Regions from separate parts of the Cyanobium sp. BA20m-p-22 genome, predicted to be linked through region 3. Evidence: predicted binding sites of a transcription regulator. Region 3 holds the regulator's gene; each other region holds the start of a gene.
The links. Region 3 encodes NtcA, which controls nitrogen genes in cyanobacteria. Its sites were predicted from a motif close to GTANCNNNNGNTAC; they were not measured.
Positions count from the first base shown of each region.

Region 1: the regulator NtcA is predicted to act here: its motif matches at 5,743-5,756, upstream of KBZ15_RS12300 (circularly permuted type 2 ATP-grasp protein).
Region 2: the regulator NtcA is predicted to act here: its motif matches at 7,225-7,238, upstream of KBZ15_RS02545 (Fe2+-dependent dioxygenase).

Region 1 is NZ_JAGQCQ010000136.1:512-8,772, reverse strand. It holds gene KBZ15_RS12320 (redox protein) at 1-312, shown strand, start outside; gene KBZ15_RS12315 (transglutaminase family protein) at 315-2,348, opposite strand; gene KBZ15_RS12310 (transglutaminase family protein) at 2,362-3,312, opposite strand; gene KBZ15_RS12305 (alpha-E domain-containing protein) at 3,297-4,256, opposite strand; gene KBZ15_RS12300 (circularly permuted type 2 ATP-grasp protein) at 4,250-5,689, opposite strand; gene KBZ15_RS12295 (hypothetical protein) at 5,796-6,272, shown strand; gene KBZ15_RS12290 (aminotransferase class IV) at 6,299-7,189, opposite strand; gene KBZ15_RS12285 (anthranilate synthase component I family protein) at 7,186-8,261, opposite strand, start outside.
Region 2 is NZ_JAGQCQ010000014.1:12,140-22,786, reverse strand. It holds gene KBZ15_RS02580 (metal ABC transporter substrate-binding protein) at 1-270, shown strand, start outside; gene KBZ15_RS02575 (iron uptake porin) at 423-1,892, shown strand; gene KBZ15_RS02570 (GTP-binding protein) at 1,949-3,052, shown strand; gene KBZ15_RS02565 (hypothetical protein) at 3,102-3,245, shown strand; gene KBZ15_RS02560 (helix-turn-helix domain-containing protein) at 3,262-3,918, opposite strand; gene KBZ15_RS02555 (iron uptake porin) at 4,251-5,885, shown strand; gene KBZ15_RS02550 (hypothetical protein) at 6,053-6,358, opposite strand; gene KBZ15_RS02545 (Fe2+-dependent dioxygenase) at 6,479-7,147, opposite strand; gene KBZ15_RS02540 (extracellular solute-binding protein) at 7,301-8,365, shown strand; gene KBZ15_RS02535 (iron ABC transporter permease) at 8,516-9,985, shown strand; gene KBZ15_RS02530 (hypothetical protein) at 9,982-10,122, opposite strand; gene KBZ15_RS02525 (ferritin) at 10,297-10,647, shown strand, end outside.
Region 3 is NZ_JAGQCQ010000116.1:875-9,920, forward strand. It holds partial or broken gene KBZ15_RS11060 (lytic transglycosylase domain-containing protein) at 1-758, shown strand, start outside; gene KBZ15_RS11065 (hypothetical protein) at 770-1,246, opposite strand; gene KBZ15_RS11070 (NIL domain-containing protein) at 1,243-1,671, opposite strand; gene KBZ15_RS11075 (thioredoxin domain-containing protein) at 1,727-2,290, shown strand; gene thyX (FAD-dependent thymidylate synthase) at 2,283-3,029, shown strand; gene dcd (dCTP deaminase) at 3,053-3,646, opposite strand; gene KBZ15_RS11090 (cob(I)yrinic acid a,c-diamide adenosyltransferase) at 3,690-4,268, opposite strand; gene ntcA (global nitrogen regulator NtcA) at 4,478-5,218, shown strand; gene KBZ15_RS11100 (DUF3084 domain-containing protein) at 5,253-6,446, shown strand; gene KBZ15_RS11105 (resolvase) at 6,443-6,922, shown strand; gene KBZ15_RS11110 (DUF3146 family protein) at 6,900-7,157, opposite strand; gene pth (aminoacyl-tRNA hydrolase) at 7,162-7,785, opposite strand; gene KBZ15_RS11120 (TatA/E family twin arginine-targeting protein translocase) at 7,792-8,130, opposite strand; gene psbH (photosystem II reaction center phosphoprotein PsbH) at 8,167-8,367, opposite strand; gene psbN (photosystem II reaction center protein PsbN) at 8,487-8,636, shown strand; partial or broken gene KBZ15_RS11135 (glycoside hydrolase family 38 C-terminal domain-containing protein) at 8,644-9,046, opposite strand, start outside.

The DNA of each region.
Region 1 (8,261 bases), on a different contig from region 3:
CCCCACCAGGAGGACAACCTGCTGGCCCTCCATGGCGGCCGCACCTTCTACCTGGTGAATCTCGGCTGGAATTACCCGTATCACATAGTTCGCCTGGAAACCGGCGGCGACATCCTGCGCATTCCCCCGGGCACCTTCCACCGCTCCGTTTCCGACCCGGATGGCTCGGTGGTGCTCAACCAGGCCGTGCGCGAGGAGGGTGCCAGCGTGCTGCGGGAATTCCGCGTCTACAACAGCCGCCGCATCCCGCGCCTGTTTGCCACCACCTTCAAAACGGCGCCCCTCCCCAAGTTGCACGGGGTGAGCTGGTAGCCCTAGAGGCGCAGATCGAGGCTGCAGGAGCCCGATTCTGGGCCGCGCAGGCTTGGCCCCTTAGCCCTGGGGCCCCCGGGCTGGGCGGCGATGGGCCCAAAGCCCTGCTCCTCCCGCTCCAGCCGCCAGGCCTGCAGCCTGGTGCCGCTGGCGGCATCGCTCAGTTCCAGCTCTAGGGGCACATCCACCGGCAGGCAGGGATGCAGGCAGGGGAACAGGGCCTCCTGGCGGTAGCGCACGGACAGCGGCCCCTGCTCCTCTGGAGCTGGCAGGGGCAAGGCTCTGCCCTGCAGCTCCAGCCGGAAGCGGCGGCGGAAGTCGGGGCTGGTGATCAGTTCAAAGCGCCGCAGGGAGCTGTCCACGAAGCGGCTGGTGCTGCCCCCCTCCACCGGCGTGTCGCAGAGCAGGGGCCAGGGTTCGAGAGCTTGGCGGATCGTCAGCTCTGCAGCCCCCTCCTGCCAGTGCAGCAGCTGGGGGAAGCGCCACTGCCAGATCTCCGCAAAGGGTTTCGGATCAAGCTGGAGGCCGTCAGCGGCGAGCTCGGCCAGCACCTGCTCCAGATCGCTCCAGAGCTGGCTGGGGAGCAGGAGCTGGTCGTGCAGGGCTGGGCCCCAGTCACGCAGCTGGCTGGGGCGATGGGCGGGCTCCAGCAGATGCACGGCCAGGGCGCGCCAGAGCAGGGCGACGGCGTTGGTCCAGCCGGGCTCCGGCAAGGACTCCAGGGCCCGAAATTCCAGCAGCCCCTGGCAGCCTGCGGTCCAGGCCGGGTTCCAGAACTTGTCGAGGCTGATCTCGCTGCGGTGCGTGTTGCCGCTGCGGTCGGCGTGCAGGTGGCGCAGGGTTTCGCCGATCGCCACCCTCTGGTCCCCCGGGGGCAGGTGCTCGAGGGCCCGGTGGGCCAGTTCCAGGTCCAGCGGGCTGGCGGAGCCCTCATCGGTTCGGGGTGCCTGGGAAGCCGGGCCGACGCTGCGGCCGCTGAACAGGTACCCCAGGCATGGGTGGTGCTGCCAGTAGCGCAGGATTCCCACCAGCCAGGCAGGTCGGGCAAAGAAGGGGTTGGTCTCCAGGCTCGGCCCCCCCAGCAGCAGGTGGTTGCCGCCGCCGGTGCCCTCGCGGCGCCCGCCCTGCTCACGCCAACAGCGCAGGCCCACGGCCGCGGCGGCCTGCTCCAGCAGCAGGATCCAGTCGGCATAGTCCTGCCAGCTGGGGCACACCGGCAGGTTTACCTCCAGCACGCCGGGGTCGGCCGTCAGGCCCAGCACCTGCCAGTGGCCGCTGTAGTCCACCGGCAGCACGCCGCTGAGCTCCGGCCGCTGCCAGGCGGTGCTGTGCCGGGCGATTAGCTGCAGCAGCTGTTCCAGGGGCTCCCGGGCTAGGGGTGGCAGAAACAGCCCCCAGCCCTCCCCATCGAGCTCCAGGGTGAGCACCTGGCGCAGGCCCTGCTCAGGGAAGTGCTGCAGGGGTAGGCGCAGCCCGGCCGGGCCCTGGGCTGCGCTGAGCTGGCGCAGGGGCTTGGCCAGCGGCCAGTTGAGCGAATGCCAGCGGCCCTGCTCGCAGCTCAGCGGTATGGCCCAAATCCGCCGATCCGCCTGGTGGGGGTCCCTCAGGGCCAGGGGGTGCAGGCGGCAGCCGAGCCCCTCGCCGAGTTTCGCCAAAAATTTCAGCGCCTGGCTTTTTCTGGGCACCGCGGCTGGGTTCGGGCTGGGCCAGAGCGCCAGGGGGTCGCCGTCGCCGCCGCGGATCAGCCGTAGGGCCCAGCGGGGATTGACTTCGCCGTCGTAGCGCTTGCCGGGGCAGTAGAGCAGGGTGCTGTCGGGCCAAGCCCGACGTTGCAGCTCCTTGGCCAGGGCCCTGGCATAGCCGAGCTTGGTGGGGCCATCGGCGGCCACGCTCCACTCCGCCCCATCCGGTTCGAGGGGCACCAAGGTTGGCTCCCCACCCATGGTGAGCTGCACGCCGGCCTGGCGCAGGCGTTGTTCGATCACCTCAGCAGGACCTGGGATGGCCTCAGCAGGGCCTGGGATCGCTTCAGACACGGCTGGCTCGGGCTCAGAGGGGATGGGGAACCTCAGGGGCCCCGGTCGATTCATGAATTGTCGACTCATGGATCGTCGACTTCTCTATTGCCGACGCTTGGATTGCCGACTCCTGGATTTCAGCCTCGATGCTCCAGCTCATTTTGCTCTCTACGCCGTTGGGGCCGGAGAAGCTGCCGGTGACCGCTGCCGTCAGCTCCGGCTTGGAGGAGGTGGCAAGGGGGATGTAGCGGTCGTCGATGATGCCGCTGCCGCTCGGGTCAAAGCCCCGCCAGCCGGCACCGGGGAGGTAGACCTCGGCCCAGGCATGCAGGTCGTAAATCTCGGGTTTCGGTTCCACCAGGTGGTAACCGCTGACAAAACGGGCCGGCAGGCCGACGCAGCGGCAGGCTTCGACCATCAGCATCGCCAGGTCGCGGCAGGAGCCCACCCGCTCCTTGAGGGTCCGGCCTGCGGGCCAGGCCGGACCGATGTGTCTCTGGGTGTACTTGACCCGGTCTTGGATGATCTCAACCAGCTGCTGCAGGAACATCAGGGCCCGCTGATCGCTGCCCATCAGCGCCTCCTGGGCCACGTCCACCGCGGCTGGATCGTGCTGTCCATTGGGCAGCCAGCCCTCCAGGCTGCCGGCCAGATCCACGTTGAGGTGGCCCACTGGGTAGGGCAGCAGCGGTTCGTTGCCCTCCAGGCAGGCCTGCAGTAGGGGAGGCGTTTCGGTTTCCACCAGGCTGCTGGCCTGCACGCTGAAGGCTTCGCAGGATCCATTGAAGCGGGCCCGGATGATTTCATCGCCGCTGGCGGCCACCAGGGGGTATTGGCGTCCGGGCTGGGGGCTGATCGTCAGCTGGAAATCCAGCAGGCGCTGGAACCCCTGCCCCCTGGGTTTGAGGCAGAAGCGATGGGGGCCAAGCAGCACGGGTGCGCTGTAGCTGTAGGTGAAGGTGTGGTTTACGCGGGCACGCATGCGGAGTCGGCGATGAAGTAGCGCTGCTCGACCAAATCATGGAGCCGGTTGAGATCGCTTTGCAGATCGTCGATCGACTCGTGCAATCCCCCGGCGATCAGCTCGTCGATGCTGGTGTAGCTCCAGCGGGCCAGGGTGAGCCCGCTGAGGCATTCGAGCTCATCAGGGGCACCAGGCACGGCCTGGCCCCGCACGATGCGCAGGGTTTCGTCGATGCGCCCTAGGCAGTAGCGCACCGACCGGGGAAAGATCGGATCCAGTAGGAGAAAGGCGGCCACGGCTTTCGGTTCGATCGCCTGCTGCTGGGACTGGCGGAACATCTGATAGGCCCCGGCGCTGCGCAGCAGCGAGATCCACTGCAGTTCATCCAGCACACCGCCCACCTCATCCGGGGTGGGCAAAAGCAGAAAGTATTTGACATCGAGGATGCGGGTGGTCTTGTCGGCCCTCTCCAGCAGTCGGCCCAGCCGGCTGAAGTGCCAGGAGAGGTCACGGCTGAGGGTGGCATCGGTGATGCCGTAAAAGAGTTGGCAGGCCCGGCGGATGTCCCGCAACTGCTCCTGGGGCTGCTGTTTCCAGAAGCCTTCGCTGTCAAGCAGGGTCCAGTAGATGTCGTTGAGCTGCTCCCACATCTCGGTGGTGATCACGTCACGGATCTGGCGTGCGTTTTCCCGGGCGATGGCGATGCAGTTGGCCACGCTGTGGGGATTGGCTTCCGCCCGCACCAGAAACTCCACCACCTGCTCGGGCCCGCCGGCTGGATAGAGCTGATCGAACAACTCCCGATCGCCACTGGCGTCGATCAGGGGCAGCCAGGGCTCGGCGCTGCCGGGAGGGCAATCGAGGGCCATGGCCTCGCTCACCTCGACGAAGCGGGAGATGTTCTCAGCCCGCTCCACATAGCGGTTAATCCAGTAAAGCGAATCGGCGACGCGGCTCAGCATGGTTGCTCGGCCACGATCCAGGTGTCCTTGCAGCCTCCCCCCTGGGAGGAGTTCACCACCAGGGATCCCCGGCGCAGGGCCACCCGGGTGAGGCCACCGGGGCTGACCCAGGCTCCCCTGCCGCGCAGCACGTAGGGCCGCAGGTCGACGTGGCAGGGGAACAGTTCGCCCTCGCTCAACGACGGCACGGTGGAGAGCTCCAGGGTGGGCTGGGCGATGTAATTACGGGGATCGGCCTGGATTTTGGCATCGAATTCGGCGATCTCCTCCGGGCTGGCATGGGGGCCGATCAGCATGCCGTAACCGCCCGCCTCAGCCACCGCCTTGACCACCAGCTCGCCCAGGTGGGCCAGCACATAGGCCCGGTCTTCCTGGCGGGAGCAGAGGTAGGTGGGCACATTTTCGATGATCGGCTCCTCGCTGAGGTAGTAGCGAATCATCTCCGGCACGTAGGCATAGATCAGTTTGTCGTCGGCGACGCCGGTGCCGGGGGCATTGGCGATCGCCACCCGGCCGGCCCGGTAGGCCGCCATCAGGCCTCGCACCCCCAGCATTGAATCGCTGCGGAATACGGCCGGATCGAGGAAGTCGTCATCGATGCGCCGGTAGATCACATCCACCGGCTCCAGGCCGGCCGTGCTGCGCATCCACACCCGGTCGTCCTGGCAGATCAGGTCGCGACCCTCCACCAGCTGGATGCCCATCTGCTGGGCCAGGTAGCTGTGCTCGAAGTAGGCGCTGTTGAAAACCCCCGGGGTGAGCAGCACCACCTTGGGGGTATCGGTCCAGGGGGCCAGCTCCCGCAGGGTCTGCAGCAGGCGGGAGGGGTAATCGTCGATCGGTTGCACCGTGCGTCCTGAAAACAGGCTCGGGAACATCCGCTTCATCACGCGGCGATTTTCCAGGAAGTAGGCCACGCCGGAGGGGCAGCGCAGGTTGTCCTCCAGCACCCGCCAGGCTCCCTGGCCGTCGCGCACCAGATCCAGGCCGGAGATGTGGCACCAGCGGCCCAGGGGGGGCTTGAAGCCCTGCAGCTGGGGGCGCCAGCCCTGGGAGCTCTCCACGTCTTCCCTTGGGATGTGGCCATCGCGCAGGATTTGCTGGGGGCCATAGACGTCGGCCAGAAAGAGGTCTATCGCCTCCAGGCGCTGCAGCAGGCCCTCCTCCAGCCGCTGCCAGTCGTCGTTGCTGATCAGCCGGGGCAGGGGATCAAAGGGCAGGATCCGCTCCCCCCCCTGGCTGCCGGAATCGTTGAGGCGAAAGGTGGCCCCCAGCCTCCGCAACAGCACTCCGGCGGCGGCATGGTTGCGGTTGAGTTCGTCGAGGCCCAGCTGGCCCAGGGAGGAGAGCAGGGGCCTCAGGGCGCTGCGGGGCTGGTCGGCGGCACTGAAATATTCGTCGTAGCCCTTGTTGGGTTTGTATTCCGTGAACATGGATCACCCCCTCGACGTGGCGGGATCATGTCCAGCCGGCGGGGTCATCGCCGGTGTGTATTGATACGGAAGGCCGGCCAGAATTGCCTGCAGTTTCTGCAAATTCATGCGCCCTAGCCTGCTCAACGCTGCTATCGCTGGAGTTTTTGCCTCCGGCGCCACCCTGGCGGCACCGGCGCTGGTCCAGGCCCAAACTTGCCAGTTCCTGGCCCCGGTGGGCGGCAATGGCACCACCAACATCGTGCTCAAGACAGTGGGCTCGGGCAATCCGTTTGGCCGTCCGAACTGGAACACCGATTTCTTCGTGACCCAGCCCTACGCCAGCTACAAATTTTTCTTCACAGCTGACTCCTCGGTGAGTGCCACCTACCCCATCCAGGGCTATCTCAAGTTCACCGATGGCTCCAGTCTGCAGGTGATCAACGAGTCGTTCGCTCCCCAGATAGGTACGGGCCGCATGTGGGGCCCCTTCCCGGCGATCCCCGGCAAAACCGTCAGCCAGCTCAACTTCAAGATCGGTGCCAGTGCCGACCAAGCGGCCACCGGCTTCACCTACCGGATCTCCACCATGGGTTGCAATTAACTGCGTTGCAACTGACTGCGTTGCAATTAACCGCAGGGGCGATCGGGCAGGAGTAGTTGGCGCCAGAACCTTTCGGGCTGCTGGCCGCAGCTCGCCAGGGGCACCGCCCCCAGGTGGCTGATCGGCCGGCAGCTGAGGCTGTTGATCAACCAGGCCGCCCCAGCCCCGAGCAGATCCTGCTCCCCGATCAGGGCCTCCGCCACCAGCCCCCGCTCCAGGGCCCGCCGCCGCATCACCCCCGGCAGGCAGCCGCTGCTCAGCGGTGGGGTGATCCAGCTGCCCCCATGCCACACCAGCAGGTTGGCGGTGGTGCCGCAGCAGAGGCCGCCGGCGGAGCTGGGCAGCAGGGCATCGTCAGCGCCGGCGGCGCGGGCCTGGCGGCGGGCCTGGATCGAGGCCCCATAGGCGAAGCTCTTGCAGCGGCTCAGCAGGCTGGTGGCGCTGCGGGTTTCGGTGGGGCTGACGATCACCCGCAGCGGCGCGAAGCAGGGCTCGATGGCGCTGAGCTGCAGCCAGAAGCGGGGCTCGTCGTTGCCGGCCAGGTCGATCCCCCGGCTGGTGCTGCTCCGGTCGCTGCTGCCGCGGCTCCAGTTGAGCCGCAGGGCGCCGCTGCTGCCCAGGGCCGTGCCGATGCCGCTGCGGGTGGTGGCTGCGCCCAGCAGGCTCTCCACGGTCGCTGCCCCCGGTGGTGGTGGCAGCCCCAGCAGGGCCGCCGAGCCCTGCCAGCGCTCCAGATGCTCCGCCAGCAGCCAGGCCCGGCCGGTCTCCACCAGCACCGTTTCAAATAGGCCGTCGGCCAGCAGCAGGCCCCGATCGTCGAGCGGTATAGCCAGGTCAGCGGGGCTGCCCCAGCAACCATGCCCCGAGCCATCCCCCAGCCAGGCAATCGCGGCGGCCATGGGCTGGGGGCGATTCACGCCAGGGCCTCCAGCAGCGGTTGCAGTTTCCAGCCCAGCTCCTCGGCTTCGGCGGCGGGATCGGAGTCGGCCACGATGCCGCAGCCGGCGTGGGCCCGTAGCCGCTGGCCCCGCAGCAGCAGCGAGCGGATCAGGATGCTGCTGTCGAACTGCCCGTCGGCCCCCAGCCGGAACAGGGAGCCGCAGTAGGGCCCCCGGGGTACCGGCTCCAGGCCGTGCAGCCGCTGGCAGGCCCGGATTTTTGGGGCCCCGGTGATCGAGCCCCCCGGCCAGCAGGCCCGCAGCAGGTCAATGGCGCTCAGCCCATCGCCCAGCTGGCCCCGCACCACCGAGGTGAGGTGGTGCACTTGGCGATAACTTTCCAGCCCCACCAGCTGGGGCACCTGGATCGAGCCTGGCTGGCACACCCGCCCCAGGTCGTTGCGCAGTAGGTCGACGATCATCACGTTCTCAGCCCGGTCCTTGGCACTGGTGACCAGGTCGGCGGCGGCATCGGCATCGGCCTCGGGGTGCTGGTGGCGGGGCCGGGTGCCCTTGATCGGCCGCGTCTCCACCTGCCCCGTCCCATCCAGCCGCAGGAACCGTTCCGGGGAGGCCGAGAGCACCGCCTCACCAGCCGCCGCTGCTCCGGCGATCGCCAGGCCACCGAAGGGTGCGGCGCAGCTGCGCCGCAGGCGGCCGTAGAGCTCCAGGGGATCGGCGGGGTTCGCCAGTTGCTGCTCGCAGCAGGCGGTGAGATTGGCCTGGAAAAGATCGCCGCTGGCGATCCAGGCGAGGATCTGCTCCACCTGATCGGCGAAGCGCTCGGGGGGGGTGTGCCAGTGCCAGGAGGCTGGCGCGATCGCGGTTGGCGGTTGGCTCGCTGGCGGGGCGCCCAGATCAAGCCGCTCCAGCAGGGCGGCAAAGCTGCTCAGCCTTGCTGGATCCTGGCCCTCGAGCCATTGCCTCTGGCTGGGGTGGTCGATCACCAGCACCGGGTCGTGGCGGGCGGCCCAGAGCAGGGCCATGTCGGGGGATTGCCAGTGGGGTGCTGGCTCCACCCAGGCGCCGGCTTCGTAGCTGAGCCAGCCCA
Region 2 (10,647 bases), on a different contig from region 3:
CAGCAGCTCAAGCAGGAGCAGGTTCCGATGCTGTTCAGCGAACAACTGCCGCCCAGCAAGGCCCTGCAGCGCATCAGCTCCCTCAGCGGCGTTCCCCTTTCAGCCGAGCCCTTGGTGGCCGACGGCCTGGCTCCAGCGGGCGATGGCTCCGCCAGCAGCCTGGTGGCCACCCTCAGCGCCAACACATGCCTGATCGTGAACGGCCTTCAGGGCCGCTGTGACCGGGCCAGCCAACAGGCCCTGATCCAAAGCTGGCAGGCGATTCACTGAAACAAGGGGACAACAAGGGCGGAAGCGTGGATCGCGACCGGATCGCGACTTGATCAAAACATGAATGAGAACCATTATCATTCCTGGAGCGTCCCTCGTGGCGGCCTCCTCAAGCCTGGGTAATCAACGGAATGGCATCGATCCGACAACTAATGGCTGCACCGGCAGTCCTGGGCCTGCTGACGCCTAACGCGGCTGCAGCAGCCGAGCTCAACCTTGAGCGCGTCAACCATTACGCGCGCAGCCAGGAGCAAGTCACCAGCATCAGCCAATTCACCGATCTGCGCCCGAGCGACTGGGCGTACCAGGCCCTCAGCAACTTGGTCGAGCGTTACGGCTGCGTTGCCGGCTACCCCAACGGCACCTTCAGAGGTGGGCAGGCCATGACCCGCTTTGAGGCCGCCGCCCTGCTTAACGCCTGTCTCGATCGCGTCACTGAAGTCACCGACGAGCTCAAGCGCCTGATGGCGGAGTTCGAGAAGGAACTCGCCATCCTCAAGGGCCGCGTCGATGGCCTCGAGGCCAAGGCTGGGGAACTGGAAGCCAGTCAGTTCTCCACCACCACCAAGCTCTCCGGCCTGGCCACCTTTGTGGTGGGTGGGGTGAGCAACAACCCCGCCGGTGAGCAGGTCACGTTCAACTACGACCTGCAGCTCAACCTCGACACCAGCTTCAGCGGCAAGGATCTGCTGCGCACGGTGCTGCGGGCTGGCAACTTCGATGGCGATCGCAATGCCTTCGGTGGCGGCCTCTCCACCCTGGAGATCGCCTTCCAGGAGGAGGGCGGCCCCGACATGGTGGGCATCGACAAGCTCTTCTACCAGTTCCCGCTTGGGCAGTCTCCGATCGGTGGTCAGTTCACCGCCACGATCGGCGGCCGGGTGGGCCAGGAGGACATGCTCGCCCTCTGGCCCAGCGCCTATCCCAGCGACACCATCCTCAACGTGCTCACCCTCAATGGGGCGCCACTGGCTTACAACAAAAACCTCGGCCCCGGTTTTGGCCTCTGGTGGCAAGACAACGGCTGGAGTGTGAGCGCTAACTACGTGGCGGCCAACGGGGCCGATTCCTCCCAGGGCCTATTCAGCAGCACTTCAGCAGGCACCAGCACCGTGCAGCTGGGCTACGGCCAGGAAAACTGGGGCCTCGCAGCGATCTATTCCTATGTGGAGGCCGGTGTGGGTGTGCCCGGTGCCACCCCCTTCATCACCACCCAGATCGAGGAGAACGGCGTCAACACCAATGCCTTTGGCATCAGCGGCTTCTGGCAGCCGGCCCAGAGCGGCTGGATCCCCTCGATCAGCGCTGGTTACGGCGTCAACGGCAGCTCCGGCTCAGACCTGCGCACCAGCCAATCGTGGATGGTGGGCCTGCAGTGGAACGATGTGCTGGCTGAGGGCAACAGCTTTGGCATGGGTGTGGGCCAACCCGCCTTTGCCACCGCCACCCGCAATGGGGCGGCCAGCGAATCCGGCGTGTGGGCTTGGGAGTGGTGGTATCAGTGGCAGATCAGCGATGCCATCTCCGTGACACCGGCAATCTTCGTGCTCAACAATCCGGGGGGGAATCAAGCGGGCGGTAACCAGGTCGGCGCCCTGATCAAAACCAGCTTCCGGTTCTGAGCCAGGGGCGATCGTGCCCTTCCTAGGGTCAACCTAATTCGGCAGCCCCCAACTCGATGACCGCCAGCGCCAGCGAATCCAACGTGATGGCAGCCGCCCCCACAGGCCTGCCGGTAACGATCCTCACCGGCTTCCTGGGGGCGGGGAAAACCACCCTGCTCAACCACATCCTCAGCAACCAGCAGGGCCTGAAAACGGCCGTGCTGGTGAATGAATTTGGCGAGATCGGCATCGACAACGACCTGATCGTCGCCACCGGTGAAGACATGGTCGAGCTGAGCAATGGCTGCATTTGCTGCTCGATCAACGGCGAGCTCCTCGAGGCCGTCTATCGAATCCTGGATCGGCCCGAGCCGGTCGACTATCTGGTGGTGGAAACCACCGGCCTGGCCGACCCCCTACCTGTGGCCATGACCTTCCTGGGCAGCGACCTGCGCGATGCCACCCGGCTCGACTCGATCATCACCCTGGTGGACGCGGAAAACTTCAGCGCCGAGCTGCTGGAAGGAGAGGTGGCCCGAGCCCAGATCGTCTACAGCGACATGCTGCTGCTCAACAAGTGCGACCTGGTGAGCGAAGAGCGCCTGAGCGCCCTGGAGACCCAGCTGCGTGAGATCAAAACCGACGCCCGCATCCTGCGCTCGGTGAAGGGGGAGGTGCCCCTACCCCTGCTGCTGAGTGTGGGCCTGTTTGAAAGCGACAAGATCGTGGCCCAGCAGCTGTCCAGCCCCGAGCCGGAAGACCACAGCGCCTGCGATCACGACCACGATCACGAACATGAACACCATCACAAGCACGAACATGAGCACGGGCACAGCCATGAGCACGCCGCCCATCCCGACCACGCCGCGATAGAGGGCTACACCTCGCTGTCATTTGCGGCCGACGGTCCCTTTGCCCTGCGCAAATTCCAGAACTTCCTCGACAATCAGCTGCCCGCTGAGGTGTTTCGCGCCAAGGGGATCCTCTGGTTTAACGAGAGCGAGCGGCGGCACGTGTTCCACCTGGCCGGCAAGCGCTTCTCAATCGACGACTCCAACTGGCCCGACGCCACCCGCAAGAACCAGATCGTGCTGATCGGCAAGAACCTCAGCCACGACCAAATCCGCCGCCAGCTGCAGCTCTGCGTTGCCAAGGATGCCGGTAAGGGTTTCGCCTGAGCGGAAGCCGGCCAACCTGGCTAGGGTTGTCTTAGCAAATCTTGACGCCATGGCCGAACTGATTCTCTGCTCTGGCGTTCTTGCCCTCTTCGGCCTGGCCTTGTGGCTCACCACCGACTCCGATGACGACAACGGCGGCGGTGGCTTGATGCAGCCGGTTTTGGTGCCCGTGCGGGTTCGTCGCCACCAGTAACTCTGGCTGAAGCCTCCTAATCCTCCAGGAAGGCTGGATCAAAAACCAGGCCCATCTGTTCATCAGAGCTAAGCAAGGTCGATCTCTGACGCAACAGGCACATCACCCGCGTCACCGTTGAACGGGTCGAGCCCACCAGTTCAGCGAGTCGCAGGTGTGAGAGGGCAAAAGGAAGCCAGTACCCTTCAGATGTCCTGCGACCGTGGCCACAGAGCAGGCCTTGAAACAGGGCCACTAGGCGCTGCCCGGCTTGGGGATGGCTTCGCACACGTAACAACACAGCCATCCAATCGCCGAGCAGCTCCTCAGAAGCCTGGAATGAAGTTCCAGGATCCCGCCAGCTGACGGAAACATCGGTCAACGCCTCAAGGCAAGCAACACAACCCGCAGGAATCCGCACCAGCTGCAGATCACCGGGACCTACGAATCCGAGGGTGACTTCAGAGTCACAAATGCGGCAATAGCCATCCGCCAATGAAAGCTGAAGCCATGACCCTGAGCTGGTTGACGCAAGCAGCACCGATTGACCGGCTTTGATCCGCACAACAATTCCCAGACACGGCGGCTGCCTTCCAACAGCTACGGCCCATGATGAGATGGCAAATGCAGAAGAAAACGGGCCTGACGCCAGCATCAAGGGGCCAAACCACGGCACGTGATTATTGCTACGCACGCGAGCATCATCGGCGCCATGACGCGGTCTGTTTGCACTGAAAGTAGTTGAACGACAACAGAGGTACAAGTCATGTCTACCCGAGTTCTGATGGCAGCACTGTTGATCACAACAATGATGGGATCCCTGGCACCGTCCTTGTCATCGGCCTCTAAAAACAATGGATCGAGCCCTGCGCAGGAGCAGCTTTCCGGCAGCCACACCAGAACAGGTGACTTTTGATACCCAGATTTGAATCAGCACAAGTCTGGCGAGGCGTTTTCATCGAGTAGAAGTAGGCGCAGTTGATTCCCGTCCATTGGGAATCCACCTACTTCTGTTGTGAGGAGTTCATGAATCCGTTCCAGCTGATGCTGCTGGCATCGGCCGCACTTGGCTTGGTGCTGCCTGCCGTCATCGCTCCTAAAACCGCAGCCGCAGGTGAACTGGCGTCGCTGAATGGCCGCGAGGCCATCAACGACTACATGGAGCAGCAAGAAATTGACGAACTCAAGGCCTGGCGATCCCAAAACCAGGTCACTAGCGTCAACCAGTTTTCCGACATACGGCCTTCCGACTGGGCCTATCAGGCTCTGAGCAACCTGGTGGAGAAATACGGTTGTGTCGCCGGCTATCCCAACAGCACCTACAAGGTTGGCCAGGCCATGACTCGCTACGAAGCGGCAGCCCTGCTCAACGCCTGCCTCGACCGCGTCACCGAGGTGACCGATGAGCTGCAACGCCTAATGGACGAATTCAAGAAAGAACTCGCCGTGCTCAAGGGCCGCGTAGATGGCCTCGAGGCCAAGGTGGGCGAACTGGAAGCTCAGCAGTTCTCCACCACCACACAGCTACGTGGAAAGGTCGACATGATCATCGGCGCCACCAACTACACCGGTGACGTCAACCAGAACTTTGCCAATAGCCCAGCCTTGAAAGGCAAAAAGAAACAGGAGGCAATCACCTTCAATTACCGGCTGCAACTCGATCTCGACACCAGCTTTACTGGCAAAGACCTGCTGTATACCAGATTTAGAACCGGTAACTTCTCTGGCAATTTTTCGGGAGATCCTATTGGACTCACCCACCTCGAAGACTCCAACATCAATGGGGATGTTCTCAAAGTTGACAAACTCTGGTATCAGTTCCCCGTAGGGAATTCCAAGGGTGCCAACGGCATGATCTTCGTGGGCCCCCGCACCGAGGGCTACTACATGCTGGCCAGCCAACCCACACTTTATGGCAATGGCAATTTCATCCTCAAGGAGTTGAAGGGTCGAGGAGCCTCCGGCGTGTATGGAAACTCAAGCGGCGCGGGCTTCGGAGCCTGGTGGCGGACAAAGAAGAATAGCGCCGGCAATCGATTCAGCATCAGCTCCAACTATGTCGCCCAGAATGGCAGCAACTCGGGTGAAGATGCTACGTACGGCGACGAGGGGCTATTCAACCAGGGCAGTAAGTCTAAATTTATTACCCAATTGGCTTATGGCGGCAGCCAATGGCAAGTGTCGACGGCCTATGCCTGGACATCAGCGGGCGCAACAATGGGGAAAGGCACTTTTTATGGAAGCAAACCGGTCGGCGTGGATCAAACTGCCAGCTCCCTGGCTCTTAATGCCTTCTGGCAGCCAAAGCAAACAGGCTGGATCCCCTCGATCAGCCTTGGTTATGGCGTCAACTGGTTCAGCGGAGGAAACACTGAGGGGCGCGACCAAACCATGGAATGGCTTGTGGGCTTTGAATGGGATAATATAGGGAAAGATGGCAATACTTTGGGCCTGGGCATCAGTGGCCCTCAGTGGGTAACAAAGGGGAGCCAGAGAGACAACGATTCTGGCCTTGCTGTGGAACTTTGGTACAAGTATCAAGTGACCGACAACATCTCGATCACACCTGCAGTATTTTACCTGAGCAATCCCCTAGGCAATGCAACAGTTGGTGACTTCGGCACAATCGGCTATCTCATGAAAACCACTTTTCGCTTCTGAATCCGAGAGGCCTCCCAGCCTCATAACATAGCTCACATCTAACCAGCCCCCATGCTCGGAGAGGGCTTTTTGCTGCCCACTTATCAACGAAAACAGACTCCTCAAGGATAATCAGGAGGCAGCGGTGGAGGAGGCCCCGGCTGCAGCAACACAGGCACGCGTAAGCCTCAGAGATCGCCGCGTTCAATCAAATTGAGAGTATCTTCAGCACTCCCTCCATCAGCTCCAGGATTCGAGGCAGGGATGGAGTCATTGGCGGCAGGATTGACGACGGATTCCTTTGTTTTTTGGTTGAGTTTTTCGCGCTCACAGTTTTCGCCTTCACCGACTGGAACGCATTCAGCGCTATCGGCCAAGAGTTGGGCTTCTTCAGCAGAGAAGGGAATCAACGAAGCTGCATCCACAGGAGCCGCAGAGCCCCCGATCATGCTGGCCGTCGCCAGAAACAGAGCAAGACTGGTGCGCTGGGCCATGGACGAAACCAGAACGGAGGGATACAGATTTATTTTAAGAAAAGACGGCGCACCACAGTCCCTCTGTAGGCAGACGATTAACGCTAAAGGCCAAAGACGCACACCCATGTGTATCATTGGTCACCCAGCCCACATCCGCAGCAAGTTGGTCTGGCAGCGATAGAGAAGATCAAGGGCGTCGGACCGGCCATGGGCAGCAGCCATGGCCTTACAAGCCGTCTCCAACTCAAACAGCAATTCGCGCTGCTCAGAGGAACGGACAGCACTCTGCACCCAACCCACGGCGACATAACGCACTCCGTCCGTGACAGCCTCGACTCGATGCAGACAGCCGCTGGGGTAGACGATGGCCGAGCCAGCACGAAGCCGCACTAGCTCTTCTCCTAGGGGCAATTCAAGGGTGAGGGCGCCTCCGCTGTAGCTCTCCAGATCAGAGAGGAACAGTGTGAAGGACAAATCTGTTCGCCCTCCAGGCATGAACGGGTTGTCAACGTGGCGGCCATAGCCCTCACCCACGGCGCTGCGGCTGAACAGCAGACTGTGTATCTTCAGCGGGATGGCAGCAGCCCGGAACAAGGGGTGGGCATCGAGCGCAGACAGAACCACATCTGCAAGGGCTGCAAAATCAGGATGCTGCTTATCCAGTTGCCAATTGTTTTTCACCTCTTTGGCGTAGCTGCCAGCAGTCTGAGCACCGGGAAGCCAGGCAGAATCATCCAGATTGGTCAATCTAGATTGAAGCTGCTGAAGATCTTGGGCTAATAGCAGATTTTCAAGCGGAAAGTGCATGGCTAAACCAACCTGCGGAAACGACCGTCAGCACCCATCTTGAAGCAGATCGACACCCACCAGCCCCACACCCTCCTGTGCTTTTTGCTACACGCCAGCGGCATCAATGAAGCGGGCAAGCAAAGCCTGACTGGATAAGCTCATGAGAAAAGGATGCAAGCAACCACTGTGCTCCCAAAGCTTTTCAAACATTCTGTTCTCAGCTTGGGTGTGCTGGCCATTGGCGCAGCCGCCACAGCCGTGGCGAGCAGCCTCAACGGCTTGGCGATGGCGCAATCCCGCGAGGTACGCGTCTATTCAGGCCGCCATTACAGCAGCGACAACTCAATCTACGAACGCTTCACCAAAGCCACTGGCATCAAGGTGCGGCTTCTAGAATCGAACGATGCGGCCATCATCGAGCGCCTGCGCAGGGAAGGGAACAACAGTTCTGCCGATGTGATGATTCTGGTTGATGCGGCTCGGCTCGACAACGCTACCCGAGAAGGGATGTTTCAGCCGATTCGTTCGGCTGAACTGATGCGTGACGTGCCCCTTTCCCTACGGGATCCCCAGGGGCGCTGGTTTGGCCTCACCAGACGGGTGCGTGCCCTCGCCATCAACCCGTCGGTGCTTAACCCCAAAACCATCAACACCTACGCCGATCTCGCCAAGCCTCAGCTCAAGGGGAAATTGTGCTTGCGCAATCGCTCCAATGTTTACAACCAGTCGCTCGTCGCAGATCAAATGGTGCTGCGAGGCGATGCGGCAGCAACCCAATGGGTAAAAGGGATGGTGACCAACCTCGCCGAACCGGTCTTCAGTAGCGACATGTCGCTGGCGCGCGCCGTCGCGCAAGGTGAGTGCGGCGTAGGCGTCGTTAACAGCTATTACGTTGCCCGCATGCTCTCCGGGCAGACCGGCGCTGCCGACAAGACCCTAGCCAAAAAAATCACCATTAAATTTCCAAATCCAGCCCATGTGAACGTCAGCGGCGCCGGCGTCACCCGCTACGCCAAAAACAAACCGGAAGCGATCAAACTGATTGAGTTTCTCAGCTCACCGACAGGCGGAGAAGGGTATGCATCAGGCAGCTTTGAATATCCGCTCAAAGGGTTTGGAAACAATCCAATTCTGCGCCGCTTTGGCAATTTCAAATTTGACGGTGTTTCCTCATCCCAGCTCGGCTCCAAAACCCGGGCAGCCATCCAATTGATGGCTGCCAACGGCTGGGAGTAGCGGTTCGTGCAGCAAGCTGGTTCCCGTCTTTAAGTCGCAGACATTTCGTTGAGCACGGCCCGCGATCGTCTCCCCCTGTTGCCATGGCGCAACCGAATCGATCTATGGCGTGACATCAGTCGCAGCCGGGCCGGACTGGTTGCCTTGGTGATGGGGGTCAGCCTGCTGGCCATCCTGCCTTTGCTTGCCCTAGTCAAAGAAGTATTGCTCAGTGGCCAGGAGCAGGCCGCTGGTCTGGGGCCCGATGGACTCGCTCAGATTCGCGGCACCTTGCTTCTGGTGCTAGGGGAGGGCGTCCTCGGAGCCGTCGTGGGCACGACCATCGGTTGGCTGACGGCCGTATGTCGCTTCCCCGGCCGCCGGTGGCTGCGCATCGCCCAGCTTCTGCCCATGGCGTTTCCGGCCTATCTCCTGGCCGCCAGCTTGATTGACTGGGGCAGCTACCGCGGCCTGCGAATCCATGGCCTCGGCTGGGCGGTGGTGCTGCTCAGCCTGGCCAATTACAGCTATGTCTTTCTGCTGAGTACCGAAAGCTTCTCGGTGAGCGGCCGCCGCCTGCTGGAGGCCAGTCGCAGCCTAGGTGTCGGCCCATGGGCGAGCTTTTTTCGAATTGCCCTACCGATTGCTCTGCCTTCGATCGGCGCGGGCGTCGCCCTCAGCGCCATGGAAGTGGTCAACGAACTCGGCGCGGTGCGCCTGCTCGGGGTTCCAAGCTTGTCGGCCGGAATCCTCGACCGCTGGCAACTGGCCGGAGATCCCCAGGGGGCCGTAGCCCTGTCGTTGGTGGCCCTGGCCATTGTGGCGGTGCTGATCGCCTCGGAACGGCTGCTCCGCCAGCGCAGCCGCCAGTGGAATCTGGAGGGCTCCAATGGGGGCAACCATGCCTGGCAACTGCATGGCTGGCGGGCTGCCCTAGCCCAGCTGATCACGGCCATCCCCCCGCTCTGCGCCCTGGCGATCCCGATGCTCTGGATCCAGCAGGGCTGGGAGGGTCTACACAGCGAGCCGCTCGACGAACTGCTCCAGCTCTCTGGACGCAGCTTGGGCCTCGCCCTTGCTGCCACTGGCGTCACCGGATTCGGGGCCCTGCTGCTGGCGATCTGCCGGCGCTGGAACCCCCATCCGGTGGTGCAACAACTCACCTTCGTATCCGGCCTGGGATACGCCATTCCCGGCAGTGTTCTGGCCCTTGGCCTGATGGTGATCGGCGGCCCAGCCGGTCTGGGTCCGGTGCTGCTGTTGCTCTGGGGCTATGGCGATCGCTTTATCGCCGTGTCCAAACAGGGGCTGGATGCGGCCCTGGAGCGGATCCCCCCGAGCATCGATGAAACGGCCACCAGCCTGGGTTGCGATTGGTTGGGGGTGCTGCGTCGCATCCACCTGCCACTCCTGAAGGGCCCCATGGTGGTGGGCTCACTCCTGGTGTTCGTGGATGTGGTGAAGGAGCTGCCGATCACCCTGGCGCTGAGACCGTTCGATTTCGACACCCTGGCGGTGCGCGTGTTCCAATACGCCAGTGATGAGCGGGTGGGCGCGGCCATGGCGCCAGCGCTGTTGATCATGGTGTTCGGCTTGGCTGCCTCTCTCGCCCTGATACCAAGCTTGGAGCGGCGCAACTAGTCGCGGCCGCAACGGCACTTGCCGCCCTTCCACTTCGAGCATTTGCTCTGCTTGCAGCCCTTTTTCTTGTCAGCGCTGGGGCCGCGCTGGCCGAGGGGGGAAGGAGCGTCGTTGCTGGGGCCGATGGGCTTGGCCATAACGGCAACCTCAATTCAGAGGTTGAATTCTTGAATCAGCCTATGGAGGCCCAGGCCTGCCACGGGCGGACTTTGCGCTGCTTTGACGCCGGATTACAGGCGGTTGTGCCAATTGCAACACGTTTCCTTTAGGACGACTGTGGCTACGGTGCAGCTAGCGAATCGATCAACCCCATGGTGCATTTCACCACCAGCACCAACACCAACAACCCCGTGGCCACCGGGCCCGCAGGGCGGGCGATGGCCCAGCCGATGGAGGCCTCCCTGCTGGAGGGTCTGCAGCAGCATCTAACGATGGAACGCCAAGCCAGTGCGGCCTACTGGGCCATGGCGATCTGGTTTGGCGAGAGGGAGCTGCGGGGCTTCTGCCGGTACCTCAAAGGTGAGGCCAGCAACGAACAACACCACGCGGGGTTGGTGGCCGACTACTTGGTCGCCCGCGGCCAAACCGTGCAGCTGGAAGCGGTGGCACCACCCCGCCAGCACTGGTCAGGCGCCGAAGAGCTTTTCGCCGCCGTCTTCCAG
Region 3 (9,046 bases):
ATCTCAGCCTCGATCCGGCCGCCAGCCCAGCCCTGTCGCCTGCCGTCTGGCAGCCGCTCGGCAGCGGCGATCGCCAGCTCGAGCGGCTCTGGCGACTGGACCAATCCCTGGAGGCCTGGGAGCACTGGCGCAGCCAACGCCCAGCGCCTCCCAGGGGCCCTGAGGAGCTGGTGCTGGAAGGCCGGCTGCGCAGGGCCGTGGGCGACCACTGGATCGGCCTGGGCCAACTGGAGCAGGCCAGCCTGCGGCTCCCCACCAACCAGGCCTGCGGCCTGGGCAGGGTGCTCGCCAGCAGCCTGCAGACCGCCAGCTTCGTTGCGGAACTGGAGCAGGCGGCGGCCGAGGCCGGCCTACCGGCGACCCTGCTGGCGGCCGTGGCCAAACAGGAATCGCGCTTCAGCCCAGGGGTGCGCTCCAGTGCCGGCGCCGTGGGGCTCCTGCAACTGATGCCGGAAACGGCGGCCGAGCTTGCTGGAGGCCCCTTGCCGCCAGGGGCCCTCAGCGATCCCGGGCGCAATGCCCAGCTCGGAGCCCTCTATCTCAGCAACCTGCGGCGCCAGTGGCAGGGCAATCCGGTGCTGATGGTCGCCAGCTACAACGCCGGACCAGGCGCCGTGGCCGGCTGGGTGAATCCCCAGCTGCAGCTGCAACCTGAACTGTGGATCGAGGCAATTCCCTATCCGGAAACCCGGCTTTACGTCAAAAAAGTGCTGGGGAATCTCTGGAGCTTCCAGCAGCGGCCCACACCCCGTTGTTAGTCATCGCGCTGTTAGAAGCCGCTAGCAAGCCCGCGACCCAGGGCCGCCCCGGCCAACACCAGCACACCCAGGCCCCCCGCCAGGAGCAGGGGCGGCGGCGCCACACGCACCCTGGCCAGATCCAGGCGAGCCAGCAGCACCGTCGAACCCAGGATCAGCACATTGGCCAGCACCGCAAGGTGGAGCAGGTAGAGGCCCCCCACCGTGACGATCAGCAGGCTGATCACCAGGCTCATCACCCGGCTGGCCGCCATCAAATTGGAGATCCGCTGCAGCAGCAGATCGGGCATGGTGCAGACCAGCACCACCAGCAGGGCATGGAGGCAATCGATCGACCAGAACAGGCTGGATAACTGGCCCATCCCCGAAGACGCCGCGCCCTCGAGCGGCTGGCTCCAATGCAGCCCTTCGTACACCGAAACCACCGCCAGAACCAGCAGCATCGGGGCCCGCACGGGCAACAGCAGCAGCCTCCAGATCGCTTTCATGGTGTCGCCTTCACAGGTAGGGCCAGCACCAGGGCAATCGCATCTAGGGGGCAACTCGGAATGCACTGCTCACAGACCAGACAGCGTTGCGCATCGAACTGCAGCTGCCAGGCGGGCTGATGCAGAGCCAGGGCCCCGCTGGGGCACACACTCGAGCAGAGGCCGCAATCGACGCAAAGCTGGGCATCGATGCTGATCTGGGCCGGGGCCCGATTGAGCGAAAGCCCCTGGCTTTCCAGCCAGGTCTCCGCCGCGGCCAGCTCATCGATGTCACCCGACAGCTCCACCACCATGGTGCCGCTCTGGTTGGGCGCGATCTGGGCCTTGAGAATCTTGGCGGCAATGTCAAAGTCCACCGCCAGCCGATAGGTGATCGGCTGGTGAACCGCCTCGCGGGGGAAATGGAGGATGAGGCGCCGTTTCACAGGGAGGCCCCTTTGCCTTGGCCTTAACGCTAGCAAGCACTGCCAAAGTGAGGTCATGGTGAATTCCCCCCCCACCCCAGCTCTGGGCCAGGGCGAAAGGCTGCTGCTACTTCTGCTGGCGGCCCTACTTGCCGGCGGCCTGCTGTGGTTCCGCGGTGGCCTCCACCCTGAAGCCCCGCTGGAGCGCCTGGCTCGCCAGTCCCTCGACCTGCAGGTGGCTCTCCACAACGGGCGGCCAACCCTGGTGGAGTTCTATGCCGACTGGTGCGAAGCCTGTCGCAGCATGGCTCCAGCCATGGAGAGAGTGGAAGTCCAGCACCGCGGCCAGCTCGATGTCGTGCTGCTCAATGTGGACAACCCCCGCTGGCAAGCGGAGCTGGAGCGATATGCGGTCAACGGCATTCCCCAGCTTGAGCTGTTTGATGCCACCGGGGTGGCCGTGGGCCGGGCCATCGGCGCCCGCAGCGCCGGCGAACTGCAGGCCCTCAGCGACGCCCTGCTCAGCGGCCAGCCCCTACCCCAGCTGGCGGGGGTAGGCCAGGTCAGTGCCCTTGGCGGCGATCCCACGCCCAGGGCCGCAGAAGCTGGCACCATGGCCTCACCCCGCAGCCATGGCTGAAGCCGCCGTGTCCCTTGATCCCCGCTTCCGCGTTGAGCTGATCGCCGCCACCCCCAACCCGCAGCAGTGCGTCTATGCGGGCATGCACCAGGACTACTGCGAGGGGTTCGTGGCCGCCGATCGGGCCAACTGGCCCGATGAGACCCAAGCTGGCGAGATCTGCGTCAAACGGCTACTGGCCGGAGAGCGGGGCCACTACGGCCCCCTCGAGCACGCCCAGATCGTGCTCAATGTGGGCTGGTTTCCCCACTCGGTGATGCAACAGGCCCGCACCCACCGGGTGGGGGTTAGCTTTGATGTGCAGTCGATGCGCTACACCGGCGAGCGCATCTGCCGGGCCGCCCGAGGCGAGCTGGAGCTCGAAGAGGTGTTCTATCTCAGGCCCGTTTGCTATTACAGCGACCGCAAGGGCAAGAAGTATCACTATTCGATCGAGCAGCGCGCGATCGATCTGGAGCTCTGCCGCGCCGCCGCCGAGCGCTACCGCGACCTGCTGGCAGCTGGCTTCGCCGAAGAACATGCCCGCGGCATCCTGCCCTTTGATTACCGCCAGCACTTCGTGGTGAGTTTTACCCTGCGGGCCCTGCTGCACTTCCTCGACCTGCGGGCCAAACTCGATGCCCAGCAGGAAATACGCGAACTCTGCGACCTGATCTGGCCCCACCTGCAGGCCTGGGCCCCCCAGTTTGCCGACTGGTACGAGAAGAGCCGGCTGCACAAGGCTCGGCTGGCACCCTAGCGACTCCTATTCCCCTGGCAGCTCTAAATACGGGCCAGGGTGACCCGCTCTGGTTGGTGCTGATACTTGCCAGCGCGATCCTGATAGGTGGTTGCGCAGGGATCCCCCTCAAAGAACAGCAGCTGGCAGATACCCTCGTTGGCATAGATGCGGCAATCAGCTCCTGAGGAATTACTGAACTCGAGGGTGAGATGGCCCTCCCAGCTCGCCTCAGCCGGCGTGGTGTTGACAATGATGCCTAGACGGGCATAGGTGCTCTTACCCAGGCAAATCACGGTGATATTGGCGGGCACTTTCATCTTCTCCAGCGCCACACCGAGGCCGTAGGAGTGGGCCGGCAGAATGAAATAGACCCCGTCTTCATCCTGATTTAGGGGTGCAGGCTCAAGGTTGGCGGGATTGAACCGCTTCGGGTTCACCACCGTGCCCGGCACGTGCCGGAAAATTAAAAACTCCTTAGCCGAGAGCCTCAGGTCGTAGCCATAGGAGGAGCAGCCGTAGCTGAGCACCGGTGAGCTCGCCGTGTCCGGATCCAGGTGGCGCACCAGACTCGACTGGAAGGGCTGGAGCATCCCGGAGGCGGCCTGCTCATTGATCCAGCGGTCGTTCTTGAGCATTGACGGGAAGGGGAAACAGGAACGACGGGGCCATCAAAAACCCCTAGAGGCCACGCCGCAGCTTGGTGACCTGGTCGGCCATGGCCATCAATTCAGGAGCCATGGCCGGGCCGGTCACAATGACATCCAGATGGACCGGACGGCGCTCCAGGGTGGCAAGCACCTCAGCTTTATCGAGATAGCCCAGCTCCACTGCCAGCCCCAGTTCATCGAGCACCAGCAGGTCCACGGCCCCACTGAGCAGCTGCTCTCGGCTGTAGGCCCACACCTGCTGCACCGCCGCCAGAGACTGGGCCGCCAGCGACTGGGCAGCCAACTCCTCAGACTGGCTGGCCGCCGGCTCCGAGATGCAATAGGGCACCCCGGGGCGCAGCCACTGCAGGCGCCCACACAGCCAAAGGCTGCTTTCGAGCCCCTGATCCACCCCTCCCTTGAGCAGCTGGCTCACCAGCACCCTGCTGCCCAAGCCGGCGGTCCGCAGGGCCTGGCTCAACACGGCCCCAAAACTGCCCCGAAACGGGGCAGTATGAATCTGCAGCAGCCCCTCCTGTTGGGCTACCAGACGCAGCACAGGGGCCGGGGGGACTGGGGCAAGGGCGGCAAGGGGCAAGCTGGCGGTCATGAACTCCCTGAAACGACAGCCGCTGATGGGCGACTGCGCGAAGCTGAATGTAGCGGCATCGGGTCGCTTCACAAGCATCCGACCCCATCCCTAGCGGAAACACCTGTACCAATGCCCGTCGCCCCAGGGGGAGAGCCAGGAAACCGTGTGTATTGCTACAGGGATCCCCACAGGCGATCCTTAAGGTCCCGAGATATGCCAGAGCCATAATGGTTGGCGCCACCCACGGATTCAGCCGTACCGCCAACGCTCCAACCACGGGGGCCCCTGGTTCGGTGGCGGGTATGGGCAGTGCCGGCCAGGCGGGTCCCACCCTGCAGGAAGTGATCCGCGGGCTGGCCGGCAGCACTGCCGAAACAATAGAGCGGGGAAAAACTATCTTTTTCCCCGGTGATCCGGCCGAACGGGTCTATCTTTTGCGCCGCGGTGCCGTGCGCCTGTCGCGGGTCTACGAATCCGGTGAGGAGATCACCGTTGCCCTGCTGCGCGAGAACAGCCTGTTCGGCGTCCTCTCCCTGCTCACGGGCCAGCGCTCAGATCGCTTCTATCACGCCATCGCCTTCACCCGGGTGGAGATTGTCACCGCGCCGGCGACCTCCGTGCGCAAGGCGATCGAACAGGATGCCAGCGTGGGGCTACTGCTGCTTCAAGGTCTCTCCTCGCGGATTCTGCAGACCGAAACGATGATCGAAACCCTCACCCACCGGGACATGAGTTCGCGGCTGGTCAGTTTCCTGCTGGTGCTCTGCCGCGACTTTGGGGTTCCCAGCAGCCAAGGAATCACCATTGATCTGCGTCTTTCCCACCAGGCCATCGCCGAAGCGATCGGCTCAACCCGGGTGACCATCACCCGATTGCTCGGGGATCTGCGCAACGATGGCTTAGTGCAGATCGACCGTAAGAAGATCACGGTGTTTGATCCCATCGCCCTGGCCAAGCGCTTCAGCTGAACTCCGGAGATACTGGGGCCGGTCGCAGACGCACGTGACGGGTTGGCTGCTGATCCTGACGCTGCTGGTGCTGGGCGGAGTGCTCTCCAACCTGGGCGACCGTCTGGGCAGCCGGGTGGGCAAGGCGCGGCTGAGCCTGTTCAGGCTGCGGCCCCGCAGCACCGCTGTTCTGATCACGGTGCTCACCGGCAGCCTGATCAGTGCCATCTCCCTCGGCCTGATGCTGCTGGTGAGCGAGCGCCTGCGCACGGGCCTGTTTGAACTCGACCAACTGGAGGAGCGCCTGGCCAACAGTCGTCGCCTGCTGGCCAGCAGCCAGCTGGAGCTCAACCGAGCCGAACAGGGCAAGCGAGATGCCCAGCAGCGCTTTGAGCAGGCCCAGGCCCGTGCCAGCAAGCTGCGGCAGGAACTGGCCCCCCTGATCGCCCAGCGCAATCGCCTGGAGCAGGAGCGCTCCCGGCTCAACCTCGAAGTGCGGGACCGGGACGCGGAGATTGGCCGCACCGAGGCCGAATTGAGCCAGGTGCGCAAGCGAATTGCGGCGGGAGCCCAAGAGCTCAAGGATCTGGAAAGCAACCTGATCGCCCTGCGCCGCGGCGATGTGGTGATCACCAGCGGGCAAATCCTCTCCAGCGCCAAGGTGGCCCTGGAGCGCCCCGAGCAAGCCCAGCAGGTGATCACGGCCCTTTTGCAGCAGGCAAACATCAACGCCTTCCGCCGGGTGTTACCCGGCCAACCACCGGATCGCCAGATCCTGCTGGTGCCCAGAAACGACATCGCCAAACTGGAGGATCTGCTCGCCAAGCCCGGCCGCTGGGTGGTGAGCATCCTCTCGGCCGCCAACGTGCTGCGGGGGGAGCGCCAGGTGCTGGCCTTCCCCGACTTGCGGCCAAATCGACCCGTGGTCAAGGCCGGCGAGGTGCTCGCCAGCACCACGGTGGAGGGAGACCTCACCGGCCCAGATGGCATCAACCGCCGCTTGAACCTGCTGCTGGCGGCGGCCTATGCCCGCGCCCAGCGCCAGGGCACGCTGGTGGAGGGGTTGCAGTTCGACGCAGCCAGCCTGAACCAACTGGGTCGGGCCCTGGGCGAAAGACCCGCTGGCCAGGTGGTGCAGCTGGAAGCCGTGGTGCTGCGCGATGCCGACACCCCCGATCCGATTGCAGTCGAGTTGCGCTGGTTGCGACCGCCGGCGGACGACATCCCGAGGGGGCCCCGGCGCCCATGACCGGCATGCAGGCATCCGCGTTGATCGCCGGTCTCGACCCAGGCAGCAGCAAATGTGGCCTGGTGCTGGCCGATTCATCCCAGGGGCAGGTGCTGGAGGCGGCAATCCTGCCTCCTCCAGCCAGCCAGGCCCTGCTGCAGGCCTGGCAGCAACGCGGCCTGGCCAGGGTGATTCTGGGCAACGGCACCGGCAGTCACACCTGGCGACCCCTACTGCGCCAACTCAACCTGGAGCTGACCCTGGTTGATGAGCGCGGCAGCAGCCTGGCCGCCCGCCAGCGCTACTGGGAGCTGGATCCGCCAAACCCCTGGATGCGCCTACTGCCCACCGGCCTGCGGCTGCCCCCAAGGGATATTGACGACGTCGTAGCCCAGCTGCTGCTGGAACGCTGGCTGGGGGAACCGCTGCAGCGCCGCAACGGCGAGGTGCTGCGCCAGTGGCCACCCAATGGGTTTAAAAACGGGCCCGCACCGTGAACACATAGTCACCGCCGGGTTCGAGCTGGTAATCCACCTTGAGCAGGTAGCGCAGCAAGGCGTCCTGGATCAGGGCCCGCCCCAGGGAGGGCTCCACACTCAGCTCGCCGCGGTCAAACGCCCAGCGGAAACTCCAGCGATACCCACCGGCACTGACTTCTCCCTCCAGCACCCGCTGGCTGAAGCTCTGATGCAGGACGCGGAGCTGGGCAGTGGTGGCGGGTAGCGGGGCCATCGACTCATGCTGGCGTGCCGTGGGGCTGAAAACCGTTGAGCCGATTCCCCGCCCGCTCCAGGCCCAGGCGCTGAATCAGACCAATACCCGTTTCCACCTCACTGAGCACCGCCTCCAGCAGGGGCTGCTCGGCGGCACTGAAGCGCCCCAGCACGTGGCCGATGGTTTGGGCGCGGCGTTCGGCCGGATCCTGGGCGGGGGCCCCGATGCCGATGCGCAGCCGGGGGAAATCCTGGGTGCCGAGGTGATTGATAGTGCTGCGCAGGCCGTTGTGGCCTCCCGAACTACCCCTGGCCCGGAGCCGCAGCTTGCCCAGGGGCAGGTCCATATCGTCGACCACAACGAGCAGCTGGGCTGGATCCAGGCCAAACCAGTCGAGCGCGGCACGAATCGAGCGACCGCTTTCGTTCATGTAGGTCTGGGGCATCAACAGGCGCAGCCGGGCCGCACCCTGACCCACCTCGGCGAGCAGGCCGCGCAGCTTGGTCTGCTGGCGAAAGGAGGAGCCTGCGGCGGCAGCCAGCCGCTCAAGGGCCATGAAGCCAACGTTGTGGCGGGTGGCGGCGTAGTTGGCCCCGGGGTTCCCCAGACCTGCCACCAGCTGTAGGGCCGAACTGGTCGCAATCACCCGAGCTCAGGCGGGCGGGCCGTCAACGACTTGGGGCAGCCCCAAAGCTCCAGACTCAACCACCTGCCCAACCGCCTGAATCTCCCCAGGCCGTGCCTCGGGGAGGTTGGCAGTGGTGATTTCAGAAGTAGTGATGTCGGCAGTAGTGATGTCAGCGGTGGTGATGTCAGCAGTGGTGATAGCTGATTTGAATTCCTTCTCGAATTCGGAGGAGGCCGACTGGAACCCCTTGAGGGTGCGGCCCAGGGTTTTTCCTAGCTCCGGCAGACGCTTCGGCCCGAACACCAGAAGCCCGATGGCGGCGATCACCGCCATTTCGGGGAGTCCAATGCCGAAGATGTTCATGGAGCCGGTTTTGGCAGGGGAGGGATGGCCGAGGCCTCAGCCAAGTCCATTCCAGTTGACCGTGATGCCCTCGAGCAGCAGGGACTTGTTGTACAGCTGGAGAATCACCAGCAGGAACACCAGGAACAGCACCATGAAGATGCCCATCACGGGCGTGGTGCCCCAACCGGGAACAACCTTGCCGTACTCGGAATTGAGTGGCCGCAGGATGTCGCCGAGGCGGGTGCGTTGGGCCATGACTGCTGAAGCCCCTCGGGCATTGAATCGCTGCCGTTACTGTAAGGGCCCTGGGCGCCTTGCCGCGCTGGGGCGTCGAGAGTTGTGACGCAACCCGACATCTGCACCTTTCCCTAGCCATGGATCCAACCACCACCAGCTCACCGGCCCTCTCCGTGGCCCTTGCCGTGCTGGCGGTGCTCCTGGCCCTCACCGGTTTTGGGGTGTATCAGGCCTTCGGCCCCCCGTCAAAGGGTCTCACCGACCCCTTCGACGACCACGACGACTGAGAGACGACTAAGAGAAGACTGAGAAGCGCCAAAAACCGATGCTCCAGGGCAGCAGCAAGCAGGGATCCCCGCCTGGCAGCTGATCGAGGGACAGGGGCCTCTCCAGCCCATCGAGACGCTGCAGCAATTGCCAGTTGGGGCCCAATTCCAGGCGGCGGCGACACGGGGAGCAGTTCTGCACGGTCAGCACCACGGTTGCTGTCGCCCCCGAGGGCCGGCAGCCCAGCAGCAGCAAACCCTCCCCCAGGCAAGGCAAGGCCGGGCGCGGGGCGGGCCGGGCCGGGACCGCCGCCGGCCGCAACCAGAGGGGCTCGCGAAAGGCCACGGCCTGCTGGGGCACCCCGGCGCAGCCCCAGCCCAGGCGACAGGGCATCAGGGCCAGCCGCAGCCGTTGGCGGCCGTTGTCGGCG